4 regions of the Psychrobacillus sp. FSL K6-1267 genome follow, and region 4 is predicted to be linked to each of the others. Evidence: riboswitches for the same ligand, from Rfam matches in the RefSeq annotation. Region 4 holds a riboswitch; each other region holds the start of a gene.

Region 1 (4,328 bases), 1.5 Mb from region 4:
TCAGTATGATTTTCCAGGATCCCATGACATCTTTAAACCCTACCATTCGAATTGGCCCACAGATTGCAGAAAGTCTTATCAAGCACCAGCAGCTTTCTAAAAAAAAGGCAAAGAACCAAGCAGTTGAAATCTTGAAGCTAGTAGGCATTAAGAATAGCGAAGAGCGCTACAACCAGTATCCTCACGAATTTTCAGGTGGTATGCGCCAAAGAGTTATGATCGCTATTGCACTTGCCTGCAAGCCAACGCTATTAATAGCAGATGAACCGACAACTGCACTAGACGTTACCATTCAGGCTCAGATTTTGAATTTAATGAAGGATATGCAGCAAAGATTTGGCACCTCCATTATTTTAATCACTCATGATTTGGGTGTAGTTGCAGGTATGTGCGATCGAGTGGCAGTTATGAAAAATGGCGAAATTGTAGAAACCGGGACAACTGAAAAGATATTTGAAAATCCTCAGCATGACTATACAAAAAAATTATTAAATGCACTTCCTCGTTTAGATGAAAGGAAGAAACCCAAGAGACCACCGCTTCGTTCCATTGGTTTAGAAAATGGCAAGCCGTTATTAGAGGTCAAATCTTTAAAGCAGCATTTCCAATTAGGCAAAGGGAATGTGCTGAAGGCCGTGGATGATATCAGCTTCTTCATCAAACCTGGAGAAACCCTTGGACTTGTAGGAGAATCTGGCTCAGGAAAATCAACTACCGGTCGGTCCATTCTTCGGTTACATGAGCCTACGGATGGAGATGTGCTTTATCAGGGAATCGCCATCAACCGTTTGAGTAAAAGTGAATTAAAAACGATGCGACGACATATGCAGATTATCTTTCAGGATCCGTATTCTTCCTTAAATCCTCGTTTAAAGGTGTTAGATATTATCGGCCAGGCATTAGATATTCATCGTTTGAGCAAAAATGCAGAGGAAAGAAAACAACGTGTAGAAGAGTTACTAAAAATGGTAGGGTTGGATTCCTCCCATGCCATGCGTTATCCACATGAGTTTTCAGGTGGACAACGACAACGAATCGGCATTGCCCGAGCACTGGCAGTAGAGCCTGACTTTATCGTCTGTGATGAACCACTATCAGCTTTAGACGTTTCTATACAGGCACAAATTGTAGAACTACTAGAGGATTTACAGCATAGACTAGGTCTAACTTACCTTTTCATCGCACATGATCTATCTATGGTTAAGCATATTAGTGATCGGGTAGCGGTGATGTATGCTGGTAAAATTGTGGAGCTTGCGGAAAGTGAAGAGCTTTATTCTAACCCACAACATCCTTATACAAAATCCCTATTAGCAGCAATCCCTATTCCTGATCCTAAGGTAGAAGCTAAGAAAAAAAGGAAGCTTTTGGAGGAATCAAATGTAGAGGATAGATATCAATTGAAGCAATCTAAGCTTGTGGAAGTTTCCTCCGGTCACTGGGTAGCAATTCCAAATGTGAAATAACTCTTGAATTTATATTCATCCCATGATAAACTTACTTATCGCTAAATTTTGAAAATTATATATTTTTATTTCTTATCAAGAGAGACGGAGGGATTGGCCCTATGATGTCTCAGCAACCAGCCATTATAGGTGTGGTGCTAAATCCAATAGACATTTTTGTCTTGAAGATAAGAAGAATGACTTCAATCTATATTGGGGGTTCTCTTCTTATGAAGAGAGCCCTCTTTTTATTTGGCAAAATGCTTCTATTCTATATTTATCCTGAATTTTTTTATCTTAGAGTCTACTTTGTGATTTATTTTAGAAATGTTGAACCTATTAATAATAAGAGGTGAATAACAATGTCCAAAACTCACATTAATACACAATTAGTTCAATTAGGTAATCATTGTGATCCAAAAACTGGAGCAGTTAATCCTCCTATCTATTTATCCACAGCCTATAAACATCATGGTCTTGGCCAATCTACCGGCTATGACTATACTCGAACTAAAAACCCTACACGAGCTATTTTAGAGGAGGGAATAGCCAAGCTAGAGCAAGGCGATACAGGATTTGCCTGTAGTTCGGGAATGGCAGCCATTCAATTGGTCCTTTCCCTTTTCCGTTCAGGTAATGAATTGATTGCCCCAGAGGACTTATATGGAGGTACTTATCGCCTTTTCAATCAATATTCTGACTCCTATAATATTAGGACTATTTATAGTAAATTTACCTCTTACGTAGAGGTGGAATCTCTTATTACCAAAAATACGAAGGCAATCTTTCTTGAAACACCTACTAATCCGTTAATGCAAGAGATTGATATTCAGCTATACGCGGAGTTAGCTAAGAAGCATGAGTTACTTTTAATTGTGGATAATACCTTCTTAACTCCTTTTTTACAGAGGCCAATAGAACTTGGCGCAGACATTGTCATACATAGTGCTACTAAATATATCGGAGGTCACAATGATGTACTGGCTGGGTTGGTTGTATCAAAAGGCATTAAATTGGGCGAGAAATTACAGGCTAACCATAACGCAGCAGGTGCAGTCCTTTCACCATTTGATTCATGGCTGTTGATACGTGGTTTAAAAACTCTCCATCTAAGAATGAAACAGCATGAAGCAAACGCAAAGAAGTTAGTAAAATTTTTAGAGCAACAGCATTTAATAAAAGATGTTCTCTATGCAGGCAAGGGTGGCATGCTCTCCTTCCGTCTTCAAAGAAGCGAACTGGTAGGTCCTTTTTTAGAAAAGCTAAAGTTAATCATATTTGCTGAAAGTCTTGGTGGTGTGGAAAGCTTCATTACTTACCCTGCCACTCAAACACACGCAGATATACCAGAATCTGAACGGATTGCTCGGGGAGTAGATAATAGTTTATTAAGGTTTTCTGTTGGTATTGAGGAAGCGGAAGATTTAATCAATGACCTAAAGCAAGTATTTGTAGCTTTAGAGAAGGAGGTTATTGTTTAATGGAGTCTATTCATCAACAACTTGAAACTAGTTTAATTACTGCTTCAACTCGAGGTAATTATGAAAGAAGAACCGGTGCTGTGAATGTTCCAATCTATTTATCTTCTACCTTCCATCAGGAAAGTTTGGATAGCTTCGGCCCCTTTGATTATAGTCGGTCTGGTAATCCAACCAGAGAAGCATTAGAAAAAACCATAGCAGAGCTAGAGGGTGGTACGCGAGGATTTGCTTTCGCTTCTGGTCTGGCAGCGATATCAACCTCTTTAATGCTGTTATCTGCCGGAGACCATATAATCATGACGGAGGACGTTTATGGTGGCACCTTTCGCTTTGTGACAGAGGTTTTACCTCGCTTTGGTATAGAGCATTCTTTTGTTAACCTTTCTAATTTAGATGCTGTTGAGCAGGCAATTCAGTCCAATACCAAACTAATATATATAGAAACTCCCTCAAATCCGAGAGTAGGTATAACTGATATTGCCGGTATTGTAGACATAGCTAAAGCCAATAATTGTCTAACCTTTTTAGACAATACCTTCATGACACCACTCTACCAAAGGCCGCTCGAATTAGGTGTAGACGTTGTTTTGCATAGTGCAACTAAGTTCTTGTCTGGACATAGTGATATCATTGCCGGCCTTGCAGTTACAAAGGATGAGTTGCTTGGTAGCAAGTTAGGTTTTCTTCAAAATTCCTTTGGAGCCATACTGGGTGTTCAAGATTCCTATACACTCATACAGGGCATTAAAACAACAAGTGTGCGCTTCGAAAAATCTACGGAGACGGCTATTAGTTTGGTCAATTATCTAGCAAATCACCCATTAGTGGAGGAAGTTTTCTATCCTGGATTATCATCTCATCCAGGACATGAAATTCATAAAAAACAGGCGGCCAGCTCTGGTGCTATATTTTCCTTTCGTTTGCCAGGCAAGGCAGCTACAAAAATATTTGTTGAAAATCTAAGAATACCTGTTTTTGCAGTAAGTTTGGGTGGAGTAGAATCTATTCTCTCCCACCCCGCTACTATGTCCCATGCAGCAATGCCTAAGGAGGAACGAGAAAAGCGTGGAATTACTAATGGACTGCTTCGCTTTTCGGTTGGGCTTGAACATGTGGATGACCTGTTAGCAGACTTTGAACAATCATTGGAAATAGTTACTACACATTATAAAGAAAGTAGGAGTTTAATATGACCAATCAATTACTAGTAAAAGCACCCTTCAAAGCAGATCATGTAGGAAGTTTCTTAAGACCAGAACGCTTAAAAAAAGCGCGAGCTCAATTTGAAGAGAAAGAGATAACTTTAGAGCTGCTAACTCAGATTGAAAATGAAGAAATTATTAAACTGGTTGAAAAACAGAAAGAAGCTGGGTTACTTTCCATTACAGACGGCGAATTCCGT
Region 2 (4,328 bases), 860 kb from region 4:
TTCACGATGTTTTTCAATGCAGAGGGCGAAGAAGAGTTAGAAATTGGACATTATGGCTCTGAGATTATTTTTTCTAATGTAGATGAAGAAAAAGCAGAAGAGATAAAAGGAATCTTCCCCATTTCTACTGACATGGAATATCACGACGACTTTGAGGAGTAATATTCTTTTAAATATATAGGGGAGGAGGTGATAGACTAGTGTCTATGGCCTCCTTCTTTTATGCGACGATAGATGGATGATTATTATTTGTTTTCCACATAAGCGTCATTTGTGGAGGAGAAGTGAACTTTACAATTACTATGGTGACTAAGGAAATATATCCTTGCTTCAATAATTGCTTGTCTGCACAAATAAAGCGACTTAGCTATTATTATCACTAAGCAAATAAACAAAAAAACGGCCGTGAAAAGTTTCACGGCCATTTAAAGTATATAGATTAAGCAGTTGGACCGCCTTTAAAAGATATCTCTTCTGATACGGTACCAAACTTTTTGAAGTTCTCATGGAAAGATTGAGCAAGCTCAGCAGCTTTTTTATCATAAGCAGTTTTGTCTGCCCATGCGTTACGAGGAACTAATACCTCAGAAGGAACTCCATCGATGCTTGTAGGAATATCTAAACCGAATACTGCATCTTTTGTTGTTTCCACTTCGTTTAATTTCCCTTCAATCGCTGCACGGACCATTGTACGAGTGTAAGAAAGCTTCATACGACTTCCTACGCCATATTCTCCACCAGTCCAGCCAGTGTTCACTAGAAATACTTGTGCTCCATGCTCGTCAATTTTCTTACCAAGCATTTCTGCATAAACTGTTGCATGCAATGGAAGGAATGGAGACCCGAAGCATGTTGAGAATGCAGGCTGAGGAGAAGTAACTCCACGTTCTGTACCAGCTAATTTAGACGTAAACCCACTTAAGAAGTGATACATTGCTTGCTCTTTAGTAAGTTTGCTGATAGGAGGTAGCACGCCAAATGCATCTGCAGTTAAGAAGATGATTGTATTTGGATGACCCGCTACAGATGGATCTACAATATTATCGATATATTGAATTGGGTAAGCTGCACGTGTATTTTCTGTTAAAGAGTTATCTGCATAATCTGCAACTCGTGTTGTATGGTCAACAACAACGTTTTCTAAAACAGTACCAAATTTAATAGCGTCAAAGATTTGTGGTTCATTTTCTCTTGTTAGGTCGATACATTTTGCATAGCAGCCACCTTCGATATTAAATACACCATTATCTGACCAACCATGTTCATCATCACCGATTAGCTTTCTTCCAGCATCAGCAGATAATGTAGTTTTACCTGTACCTGAAAGGCCGAAGAATAACGTTACATCGCCTTTTTCTCCAACGTTAGCAGAGCAGTGCATAGGCAAAATATTTTGTTCTGGCAATAAATAGTTCATAATAGAGAAGATAGATTTTTTCATTTCTCCTGCGTATTCTGTTCCACCAATTAAAACAATACGTTTTTCCATAGAAACAATGATAAAAGTCTCTGAATTTGTTCCATCAATAGCAGGATCTGCTTTGAAGTTTGGTGCGCTGATTACAGTAAAGTCTGCTTTATGAGCTACTAACTCTTCTTCAGAAGGACGGATAAATAGTTGGTGAGCAAAAAGGTTATGCCAAGCATACTCGTTTATTACTTGAATGCTTAGACGCGAATCCTTATCAGCACCAGCAAATCCTTTGAATACAAATAGTTCATTTTGTTCTTTTAAATAGTTCATAACTTTTGTATATAGTGCTTCAAAATGAGAAGATGAGATAGGTTGGTTTACAGAGCCCCAATCGATTTTGTCTTTTGAGATAGGTTCATCAACAATATACTTGTCTTGTGGAGAACGTCCTGTATATTTGCCTGTCTCTGCTTTAACAGCTCCAGTTGAAGTTAGTACTGCTTCTCCTCTAGAAGTAGCTTTTTCCACCAATTGTGGTACTGATAATTGAAGGCTAATGTTGTTACCAGCTAACAATTCGTTCAGTTCGCTCACAGTATCGATTGAATTCATTTAGTATTACCATCCTTTTTTAATTTTTATCTCTTCATGTAAATAGTCAACATAAAGAGGATTTTTCATTGATATGTGAAATAGTATAACACATTACACTAAATAGTCTACACTAATAGAAGCCCATTATTGGAATAATTTTTGTTTTTGAGAAAAAATTACATTTAATCGGTTGACTTATAACTAATTTTTACGTATGATGGTGAATTGAACGGATACTCTTATTCCGAGCTGGTGGAGGGGTCAGGCCCTGTGAAACCCGGCAACCTGTAATTGAAAAATCATTACAAAGGTGCCCAACCTGAGACAAGGTGAAATTCCTTGATTGATAAGAGTGAAAGGTGTTTATGATATTAATCCCTTTCCTCATGTAATTACGTGAGTGAAAGGTTTTTTTATTTTACATCGCCCTAAATCCTTGTGTGCCAAGTCCGAAGCAGCTTCAAGTTTACTATTGGCTTGACATGGGAATGAGTACCGTATCAATTCCTGAGAGAAATCTCGCAGGATATAGGAGGGAATCTTTTGACACAACGTCGATTATTTACATCGGAGTCAGTAACAGAAGGGCATCCAGATAAAATTTGTGACCAAATTTCTGATGCTATATTAGATGCAATTTTAACGGAAGACCCTAATGCACGAGTTGCTTGTGAAACAACCGTTACTACAGGTTTAGTGTTAGTTGCAGGAGAAATAACAACTTCTACATATGTAGACATACCTAAAGTTGTACGTTCGACTATCCAAGAAATTGGTTATACACGTGCTAAATACGGCTTTGACTCTGAAACTTCAGCAGTTTTAACTGCGATTGATGAGCAATCCGCTGATATTGCTATGGGTGTAGACCAAGCGCTAGAGGCTAGAGAAGGTGCGATGACTGATTCAGATATCGAGGCTATTGGAGCAGGAGACCAAGGGTTAATGTTTGGTTACGCATGTAATGAAACTCCAGAGCTTATGCCATTACCAATCAGTCTAGCTCACAAACTTGCCCGTCGCTTAGCACAGGTTCGCAAGGATGAAACTTTAGACTACTTACGACCAGACGGTAAAACACAGGTAACAGTTGAATATGATGAAAATAACAACCCTGTTCATATTGATACGATTGTTATTTCTACACAACATCACCCAGAAATAACTTTAGAACAAATCCAAAGAGATTTAAAAGAGCATGTTATAAAACCGGTAGTACCTACTGATTTAATAACAGAGGAAACGAAATACTTTATTAACCCGACGGGACGCTTTGTTATTGGTGGTCCTCAAGGTGATGCTGGACTAACTGGACGTAAAATTATTGTTGATACATACGGAGGTTATGCTCGCCATGGAGGAGGAGCTTTCTCTGGAAAAGATCCAACAAAAGTAGACCGTTCTGCAGCTTATGCCGCTCGTTATGTAGCAAAAAATATTGTTGCTGCTGGTCTTGCAGATCGCTGTGAGGTACAACTAGCGTATGCAATCGGTGTAGCACAACCAGTTTCTATCGCAATCGATACATTTGGTACAGGAAAAGTAGCAGAGGCGGATTTAGTATCATATATCCGTGATCTATTTGACCTTCGTCCAGCTGGAATTATTAAAATGCTAGACCTTCGTCGCCCAATTTACAAGCAAACGGCAGCTTACGGACATTTCGGACGTACTGACATCGATGCTCCATGGGAAAAAACCGACAAGGCAGAGCAATTAAAGCAAAAAGCGGGTATTTAAGAATTCAGAGACTTCCTTCTATTGGAATGCCTCGCCTAAAGAAAGAAGGTATTAAGAGGCTAGCCTCTTAATACCTTTTGTTTTTTTCAAACAATTATACAGCTTAACGGTAAATAGGCTGACCAAATAAATGGATCTATTTACTCTTAATGGATTATTGTATAAAAATAACCGGAGTCAAATTTAAAAAAAATTTTAAAATTAGGTGTTTCTTAATTCTAATTTATTCTATTTTAAATTCGATCTTTCTATAAGGGTTTGATGGATTTATAGTACTGTCCTTTTTCAGCATATTCATGAATAATTCGTTGGACATCTTTTTTATCTTCGTCATTCAATTCACGTATAATCTTAGCTGGACTACCGAATGCTAAAGTATTAGGCGGGATTTTTTTCCCTTGAGGGACAAGACTACCAGCTCCAATAAATGCTCCTTCGCCTATTTCTGCACCATCTAAAATAATGGACCCCATGCCTATTAATGCGCCTTTACGTATAGTACAGCTATGTAATGTAACCTGATGGCCAACAGTTACCTCATCTTCAATTATGAGTGGATTATTTGGGCTTTGATGAAGGC
Region 3 (4,328 bases), 980 kb from region 4:
GATGGAAAGCTTATTAAACGCCCACTTGTTTATGATGGAAACAAGCTTACACTTGGTTTCAAGGAAGAGCAGTTTGAGGACATGTGGAAAACCTCTTAAAGTACCTTGTATTTACTAGGGAAATATGTGAATATTAAATAGATGGAATATTTAATTGAGAGGGGTTTATTTATGAGCGTGCCTAAAGATTTTAAGTACTCAGCTGAACATGAATGGGTTAAAAATGAGGATGGAAATGTCCGCATCGGTATTACTCATTTTGCGCAATCAGAACTAGGAGACATCGTTTTTGTTGAACTTCCACAAGTTGGAGATGAAATTAAAGCAGGAGATGCTTTTGGTAGCGTTGAATCAGTAAAAACAGTTTCGGAACTATATGCACCAATTAGCGGTAAAGTAGTGGAAGTAAATGCTGAGCTAGAAGATAGCCCCGAATTCGTTAATGAATCACCTTATGAAAATGCTTGGATGATCGTTGTTGAGCCTTCTGATTTATCAGAAGTGGACAGCTTATTGTCTCCAGAAAAGTATGAAGAATTAATTGCAGAGTAATAATGAAAACGCCGGTTAATAATCGGCGTTTTTTTCATATAATAAAGGAAAGGTAACAAGTTGGGAGAGAAGCTAAATGGCACATGTATTTAGTGATAAAATAATTCTCGTCGAGGGAAGGTCTGATAAACTACAATTGTTGACCCTTCTCGATGAATCTCCAGAAATCATTTGTACAAATGGAACGATATCCGATGTAAAATTGGAGGAGCTTTTAAGCCCTTATGATGGCTTGCCGATTTATGCTTTTCTAGATGCCGACAAATCTGGCGAACAAATACGCTCGGTTGTCAGGAAGGAATATCCTGAGGCAATTCACCTCTATACAAATCCTATGTATGGTGAAGTGGCGAATACCCCGGCGAAGGTTTTGGCATCCATATTAAAACGTGTTAATATTAAGGTGAAAAAAGAATTTTTGCCTTAGGATGATGTGTAATGAATGAGTGGACTAAAGAGCAATGGGAAAGCATAAAAGATAACTCTCCACTTTCCTTATTTTATATTTATACCCCTATGTGTGGTACGTGTCAGATTGCAAGCAAGATGATAAACGTCATTAAAGAGATGGTTTCTGATCCAATTGGCCAAGCAAATATTAACTTTCTTGGTGATTTGGCAATAGAACAAGAAATTGAAAGTGTACCTTGCTTATTAATATCTAAAAATGGCAGGGTAGAAAAAAAGATTTATGCGTTTCAATCCGTACCCTATCTATTGGAAACAATAAAAACTATTGACGAAAACAAGATCCTATGATAACATTCGTTGTGTTGAAAAAATAATTTAATAGTGTCGCTCTTATTGAGAGAGGTGGAGGGAAGTGCCCTACGAAGCCCGGCAACCGTCGCGAAAGTGAAATGGTGCCAAGTCACGCAAAGCTATAGCTTTGAGAAATGAGAGAATGGATGAGTGTTATTTGAAATTGATAACCTACACCCCTTCTGCTCTTTTGCAGAAGGGGTTTTTTAATAGGAAAGGTGGCTAGATTTACATGATTAGTTTAAAGGAAGTTTCGAAAAGATTTATTACAAAGCAAGGAGAAATCGTTGCTGTTGATAATGTAAATCTGGACATACAGCGTGGAGAAATATTTGGGATTATTGGTTATAGCGGAGCCGGTAAAAGTACATTGATCCGCTTATTGAATGGCTTAGAAAAACCTTCTGTCGGCCAAATAGTTGTGAATGGGCAAGAGATTACTTCCATAAATGAGGAGAAGCTCCGTGGCTTCCGTCAAAAGGTAAGTATGATCTTCCAGCATTTCAATCTTTTATGGTCGAGAACAGTCGCTGAAAATATAGCATTTCCTCTAGAAATTGCTGGAGTTCCGAAGGACAAAAGAAAAGCCAGAGTAGAGGAGCTTTTGAACCTTGTTGGTCTAGAGGGCAGAGGAGATTCTTATCCTTCACAATTATCTGGTGGGCAAAAGCAGCGTGTAGGAATTGCTAGGGCTTTAGCTAATGGACCAGAGGTATTGCTTTGTGATGAGGCAACATCTGCTCTTGATCCTGAAACGACCGATTCAATACTAGACCTACTAGTCAGCATCAACGAAAAACTAGGATTAACAATTGTATTGATTACACACGAAATGCAAGTTATTCAAAAGATTTGTAACCGAGTAGCTGTTATGGAAAATGGGCAAGTTGTAGAAGAGGGAGATGTGCTAGAGGTTTTCCAAAAGCCACAACAGGCTATTACTAAACGTTTCGTCTCTCAAATTTCTGATTCCAACCAGCCAGTGCAAACGATTCAAAAACTAGTCCAGCTTTATCCAAATGGTAAGCTAGTCAAGCTCGTTTTTGTCGGTGAAACCACAGAGCAGCCAATTCTTTCAAGATTAATCAAACAGTTTGATTTAGAAGTTAATATTGTGCAAGGTAACATCTCTCATACGAAGAGTGGAGCTTTCGGTACACTAATTCTTCAAATCGATGGAAATGACCAAGCCGTGGAGGATGCAATACAATTTATCCACTCGCAAAAAGTAAACACTGAGGTGATCAACAATGATTGAATCGTTATTTCCAAATGTTGATTGGCCTAAAATGTGGGACGCTACTCTAGAAACCCTGTATATGACAGCAGTTTCTACGGTACTCACAGCAATCTTTGGACTAATTTTAGGACTTTTATTATTTTTGACAAGCCCACATCAGGCTTGGGCGAATAAATTGGCAAATTGGTTAACGGGTGCGGTAGTAAATATATTCCGCTCTATCCCATTTATTATATTAATTATTTTATTGATCCCACTTACAACACTGTTGATGGGCTCGATGCGTGGTCCGAATGCTGCTTTCCCAGCATTAGTGATTGGAGCTGCTCCATTTTATGCTCGCATGGTTTTAATTGCTTTACGAGAAATTGATAAAGGCGTTTTAGAGGCTGCAAAATCTATGGGTGCTAAAACCACAACTATTATATGGAAGGTTTTATTGCCTGAATCTATGCCAGCTTTAGTGTCTGGTATAACCGTAACTTGTATTTCACTAGTTGGTTATACAGCTATGGCAGGAATCATTGGAGCGGGAGGATTAGGGAATCTAGCCTTTTTAGATGGTTTCCAACGTGGTCGCGGGGATGTCACACTCGTAGCTACTATTTTAATATTAATCATCGTGTTCATTATCCAATGGATTGGTGACATCATTACTACAAAAATAGATAAACGATAAGGGAGAGATTGGGATGAAAAAATTATTGGCTGGAGTTTTATTATCTGCTAGTGCATTAACGCTTGCTGCATGTGGAGACGAGGATAGCGATAAATTAGTTGTTGGTGCATCCAACGTACCGCACGCAGAAATTTTAGAACAGGTAAAACCTATCTTAGAAGAACAAGGTATTGAGCTTCAAATTGAAACCTATCAAGACTATGTACTACCAAATAAAGACCTAGATTCTGGAGATCTAGATGCCAATTATTTTCAACATGCTCCATACTTAGAATCTCAAATGAAAGATTTCGATTATGATTTCGCAAATGCTGGCGGAATCCATATTGAGCCAATTGGTCTTTACTCTAAAAAATATGCTTCTATTGACGAACTTCCTGAGGGAGCAACTATTCTAATGAGTAACTCTGTAGCTGACCATGGACGCGTGTTAGCGATGCTAGAAGCAGAAGGTCTAATTACCCTGGCAGAGGGAATAGATAAAACAACTGCCGAAATTGGAGACATCGTAGATAATCCTAAAAACCTAGAATTTGATCCTAACTACGAAGCGGCCTTAATGGTTCAGTTATATGAAAATGAAGAGGGTGATGCATTATTGATCAACTCCAATTATGCAATCGACGCTGGCCTAAATCCATTAGAAGATGCAATCGCTATTGAAGACTCAGAATCTCCGTATGTTAACCTAATTGCTGTAAAAGCTGGTAACGAGGACGACAAGCGCATCAAAGCACTAGTAGAAGCATTACAATCAGAAGAAATTCAAGACTTTATATTGGAAGAATGGAAAGGTTCAGTTGTTCCAGTAAAATAATAAGATAAGTGAGCAAGCACCTCGTGTGCTTGCTTTTTTTTATGATTGAGCGGAGTTAGTGTCCTTAACTGGTTGGGAAGTGTCTCCTAAACAGGTGAAATCCGCTCCTAAGCGAGAGAAACTGTCTCCTAAATCAAAGAAAAGCGCCCCTCACTAAGAGTGTCGCCCCTAAATTGTTGGAAATGTCTCCTAAAAAGGTGGAAACCGCTCCTAAACGAGAGAAACTGTCTCCTAAATCAAAGAAAAGTGCCCCTAACTCAGAAACATCATCTACCAAT
Region 4 (4,328 bases):
ATCACGTCAGTTTCAAAGGAATGAATCAAATAATTTAGTGCTTTTAATGGAGAAATTTCTCCGCAAGTAGAAATATCTATATCTGCTCTAAAAGTACTGATTCCTTCATCCGGGTGATATTCCGGATAAGTATGAACAGTAATATGGCTTTTATCTAGGTGACCAAGTACAGTTTCTGGTATTGGCCCCGGAGATTGCTTAAATGATTCTATCGGTGTTTGATCGACAGGTCCTTCCGATACTAAAATGGTTACACTTGCACCCTGCGGCTCGTAATCCTGCTGTGCAATATTTAATATATTCGCTTCTATAATTTCGGATACTTTGGTTAGTATATTAGTTAAGCGTTCAGCGTTATATTGCTCATCAATATATTCTATATATTTTTCCCTTTCTTCCTTGGTTCTCGTATAACAGATATCATACATATTAAAGCTTAATGTTTTCGTTAGATTATTAAACCCATGTAACTCGATTCTTTGTTTTGGTGTCAAACTCATAGACTTAACCTCGCTTCCAATAAAGTGTAAATCAATACCATTAAAAATATGTTTCTTTGTATAATACAATGTCTCTTCTCTTTTGTTTTCCCTAATATCTGAATAAATAAAACTAAAAATAAGAAAAACTCCTGTTTATTTAAACAGGAGTTCAATATACAAGACAAATATTACTTTCTTTCTGACTGTTCAATAGAACATTTTATTCCCAATCATAAGGAGTAGCTTGGTATACATAGTAATTTAACCAGTTTGAAAATAACAGGTGCGTATGGGCTTTCCATGTATTCAATGGTTGACTAGAAGGATCATTATTTGGGAAATAGTATTTAGGCATCTCAACCTCTATTCCTTTGTTGAGATCTCTATTATATTCCTCTGCCAAAGTATATGCATCATACTCTAAGTGACCAGTCACCATCACAAATTTGTTGTCATTCGATTTCACAAGAAATACTCCAGCTTCCTCAGAATTGGCAAGGATGGTTAAGTGTTCATTCCTTTCAATTTCTTCCCTTGAAACAGATGTATAACGGGATACTGGGGCATTAAATTTGTCATTAAATCCTCTTACTAGATCCTCCACCTGATTAGTTAAAATGTGTCTAAACACTCCTGAACACTTTTGAGTAAGAGGAAATTTATCAATTCCATAATGATAATAAAGAGCTGCTTGGGCACCCCAGCAAATGTGTAACGTTGAGGTCACATTCAATTTAGACCATTCCATGATTTCCTTCATCTCTCTCCAGTAATCTACCTCTTCGAATGGAAGTTGCTCAATTGGAGCACCAGTAATAATCATGCCATCATACTTTTTTTCCTTAATTTCATCAAATGTCGAATAAAATGTATTTAGATGAGTTTTACTAGCATTTTTAGATTCGTATGTTGCTGTATTCATAAATGTTATATTTACTTGTAATGGTGTATTACCTAAAAGTCTTAATAACTGTAGCTCTGTTTTTTCTTTTTCAGGCATTAGATTGAAAATAACGATGTTGAGTGGACGAATATCTTGTGTATATGCTCTTTCTTGATCCATTACAAAGATTTTCTCTTCTTTTAATAATTTTGTTGCCGGTAATTGTTTTGGAATATTAATAGGCAATTTATTTCCTCCTTATAGAAAAGCACTAGAACTAACGTTTGTACAGTGAAAACATAGGTACAATTACAAAGCAATTCAGATTTTACTTGAACCTTGTGGGTAAACTCTGAGCTAGACAACCAAAAACCAGATACTTTTTTTCAAACAAAAATGCCCCTCTTTCCATGTAAGAAAAGAGGGGCAAAAATTTGCTCTTTAGCTCTTATCTTCCAAGATAATGTCTTGTAGGAGTTAGCACCTTTCTGTATAACAGAGGTTGCTGAAGCTTCAACGGGCCTAATCCCTTCGCTTCTCTTGATAAGAATATTTAATTGTTATAATTATTTGTCAATAAATAATATTAGCATGGTCTCTTATTTATATCAACCCATTTTCAAGAATAGCCTATTAATCTCATAGTTCTAACCACTTCTCCATTAATTGTTCCAACTGCTCTTCTGCGTGTAATTTCTTCAAGCTTAATGACTCATAGATTGACCAGTCTGCCTCTACGTTAATCTGATTTTCTAAGTCACTTATTATCTTCTCTAACTCATTTATTTGGTGTTCTAGTGGAACCTTATTTTCTTGTTTAGTGGTTGGTGATTTTTTTATGGGCAGCTGCTCCTTTATTTCTTTCTCCGAATTTTGTTTAGAGATAAATTCAACCCATTTTTCTCTTGCCCATTCAAACGGTCCTTCATAAGTTGTAAGCTTGCCATTCTCTAGCCAAACAGTTCTTGAAAATAGTTTATTTAAGAAATATCTATCATGGGAAACAGCAATAATTGTTCCACTAAAATCATCGAGTGCTTCTTCTAACACCTCACAAGAATCAATGTCCAGATGGTTAGTTGGTTCATCTAATATTAAACAATTGATGTCTTGATGCATTAACTGTGCTAGACGAAGACGCATTCTTTCTCCACCGCTTAAATCAGCAATTCTTTTGAAAACATCGGGTCCGTAGAACATAAACTTCGCTAAAATGTGGCGCGCTTCTCCTTCACTAACGTTCACTTCACCTCTGAAAATATCTATCAATCGAGCTTTTGGATCTCCTATTTCAAAATGTTGAGAAAGGTAGCCAAGTCTTACATTACTTCCAAATCGAGCTTCCCCTATATCAATTGTTTCTTCCCCTCTGAGAATATTTAATATGGTTGTTTTACCCGTTCCATTTCTTCCCACTATAGCAAGTCGATCTTTCCAATAAACATGCATATCTGTGTCATTTAAAATCTTTTTATCTCCAAAGCATTTGGAGACGCTCTCCATTATTACTACTTCTTTTCCACTTCTAGGTGCTGCGTCAAATGTCAGGTTCATTTTTTTAGGATCTATCAAAGGCTTGCGAACCTTTTCCATGCGTTCTAGAGCTCGTTCCATATTTCTTGCTTGTCGATGAAGTCCTGCATTTGGAGGAACAGCCTGGTTAGCCCAAATTTTTAATCTCTTAATGGCTTCTTTCATTTTTTTTATCTTTTTTTGTTGTTCCTCATATTGCTGGAATTCACGAGTGAGCTTTTCTTCCTTCTCTATTAAAAACGAAGAATAATTACCATGATAAAGTGTTAACATCCCGTCCTCAAGATCGGCAACATTAGTGACAACCTTATCTAGGAAATATCGGTCGTGCGAAATTAAAACTACAGTGCCTGAATAGTTAACCAAATATTCCTCCAGCCACTCTATAGCATACAAATCCAAATGATTGGTCGGCTCATCCAAAAGTAATAACTGTGGACTGGTTAGAAGAAGCTGTCCAAGCATTATTTTTGTTTGCTCACCCCCACTTAAACTTGAAAAAGTCTGATTGACAAAGCCACTTAGCTGTAACCCTTGAATTACTTTATCAATTTCCGAGTCAATACCGTATCCACCCTGTAAAGTGAATTTTTCCTGAATATCCCCATACTGTTTTAAGAGCTTTTCTAATATCTCAGAATCAGCTACTGCAAGCTCATGTTCTAGTTCGCTCATCTTTTGCTGAAGTAGCCTTATATCTTCAAAAGCATCATATAGCAGATCTTTCCCTGTAATATGGTTTTCAAAAGTGGGGATTTGAGCAAGATAACCTATTTTTGTCCCCTTTTTGAAGGTTATCGTACCTTGATCTGGTTTTTCTATACCTGCAATCATTTTAAAAAGAGTTGTTTTACCGCTTCCATTTCTACCAACTATCCCTAATTTGTCTCCAGACCTTACATCCAAGGTTAAATCCTCAAATATTGTGTTTCCACCAAGCATTTTACTAATTTCCTGTATTTTACATATCATTATAATTCGCTTCCTCTCCAAAATATAGCTGGAAGCATTTTTCTGCATACAAAAAGACTGCTCCATAAGCGGGCAGTCTCCTAAATGTGGTTCAGAAAGAATGGCTTATCAGCTGTGAATTTCATGTAATTGTTTAAAAAAGGACAGACTGGTCCCGTTCTTAGCAAATCCATGAGTAATCGCACAGGATATGGATAAAAATCCCAAAATAAATCCATGTGCATTCACAGCGTTTTTCATTCCTTCTTCACCTCCGATCATTAATGTAAGACTATTTTAACATATTCCACTATTTCCTACAATGTGAATTTTTATTCGTCACCTTTTAAGCCCTCTAAGCCAGGATCGTTAAGCTCGTTCGTGTTTGGCATTCCTTCATCATTCTCTTTATTAACTTCTTCATTCCCTGATTCCGGGGTAATACTATCTCTTGTATTATCGATCGTTTCTGGCGGTGG

Evidence for each region. Region 4 has a riboswitch for S-adenosylmethionine ahead of metA (homoserine O-acetyltransferase MetA). Riboswitches for the same ligand answer to the same signal wherever they lie in the genome.
Region 1: it holds a riboswitch for S-adenosylmethionine, as region 4 does, so the genes downstream of both, MHB55_RS02445 (methionine biosynthesis PLP-dependent protein) here and metA (homoserine O-acetyltransferase MetA) in region 4, are expected to answer to the same signal.
Region 2: it holds a riboswitch for S-adenosylmethionine, as region 4 does, so the genes downstream of both, metK (methionine adenosyltransferase) here and metA (homoserine O-acetyltransferase MetA) in region 4, are expected to answer to the same signal.
Region 3: it holds a riboswitch for S-adenosylmethionine, as region 4 does, so the genes downstream of both, MHB55_RS15180 (methionine ABC transporter ATP-binding protein) here and metA (homoserine O-acetyltransferase MetA) in region 4, are expected to answer to the same signal.

What each region holds. Positions count from the first base shown of each region.
Region 1 is NZ_JBBOOR010000001.1:498,692-503,019, reverse strand. Features, by position in the region: gene MHB55_RS02450 (ABC transporter ATP-binding protein) at 1-1,466, shown strand, start outside; SAM riboswitch class I at 1,536-1,640, shown strand; gene MHB55_RS02445 (methionine biosynthesis PLP-dependent protein) at 1,808-2,926, shown strand; gene metC (cystathionine beta-lyase) at 2,935-4,119, shown strand; gene MHB55_RS02435 (5-methyltetrahydropteroyltriglutamate--homocysteine S-methyltransferase) at 4,116-4,328, shown strand, end outside.
Region 2 is NZ_JBBOOR010000001.1:2,816,598-2,820,925, reverse strand. Features, by position in the region: gene MHB55_RS14315 (hypothetical protein) at 1-162, shown strand, start outside; gene pckA (phosphoenolpyruvate carboxykinase (ATP)) at 440-2,026, opposite strand; SAM riboswitch class I at 2,245-2,361, shown strand; gene metK (methionine adenosyltransferase) at 2,552-3,748, shown strand; gene MHB55_RS14300 (gamma carbonic anhydrase) at 3,997-4,328, opposite strand, start outside.
Region 3 is NZ_JBBOOR010000001.1:2,940,160-2,944,487, reverse strand. Features, by position in the region: gene MHB55_RS15200 (arsenate reductase family protein) at 1-99, shown strand, start outside; gene gcvH (glycine cleavage system protein GcvH) at 172-552, shown strand; gene MHB55_RS15190 (toprim domain-containing protein) at 629-979, shown strand; gene MHB55_RS15185 (thioredoxin family protein) at 991-1,311, shown strand; SAM riboswitch class I at 1,351-1,455, shown strand; gene MHB55_RS15180 (methionine ABC transporter ATP-binding protein) at 1,547-2,572, shown strand; gene MHB55_RS15175 (methionine ABC transporter permease) at 2,565-3,233, shown strand; gene MHB55_RS15170 (MetQ/NlpA family ABC transporter substrate-binding protein) at 3,247-4,050, shown strand.
Region 4 is NZ_JBBOOR010000001.1:1,955,696-1,960,023, reverse strand. Features, by position in the region: gene speD (adenosylmethionine decarboxylase) at 1-500, opposite strand, end outside; gene metA (homoserine O-acetyltransferase MetA) at 703-1,611, opposite strand; SAM riboswitch class I at 1,811-1,915, opposite strand; gene abc-f (ribosomal protection-like ABC-F family protein) at 2,005-3,870, opposite strand; gene MHB55_RS09785 (RAxF-45 family protein) at 3,979-4,110, opposite strand; gene MHB55_RS09780 (hypothetical protein) at 4,182-4,328, opposite strand, start outside.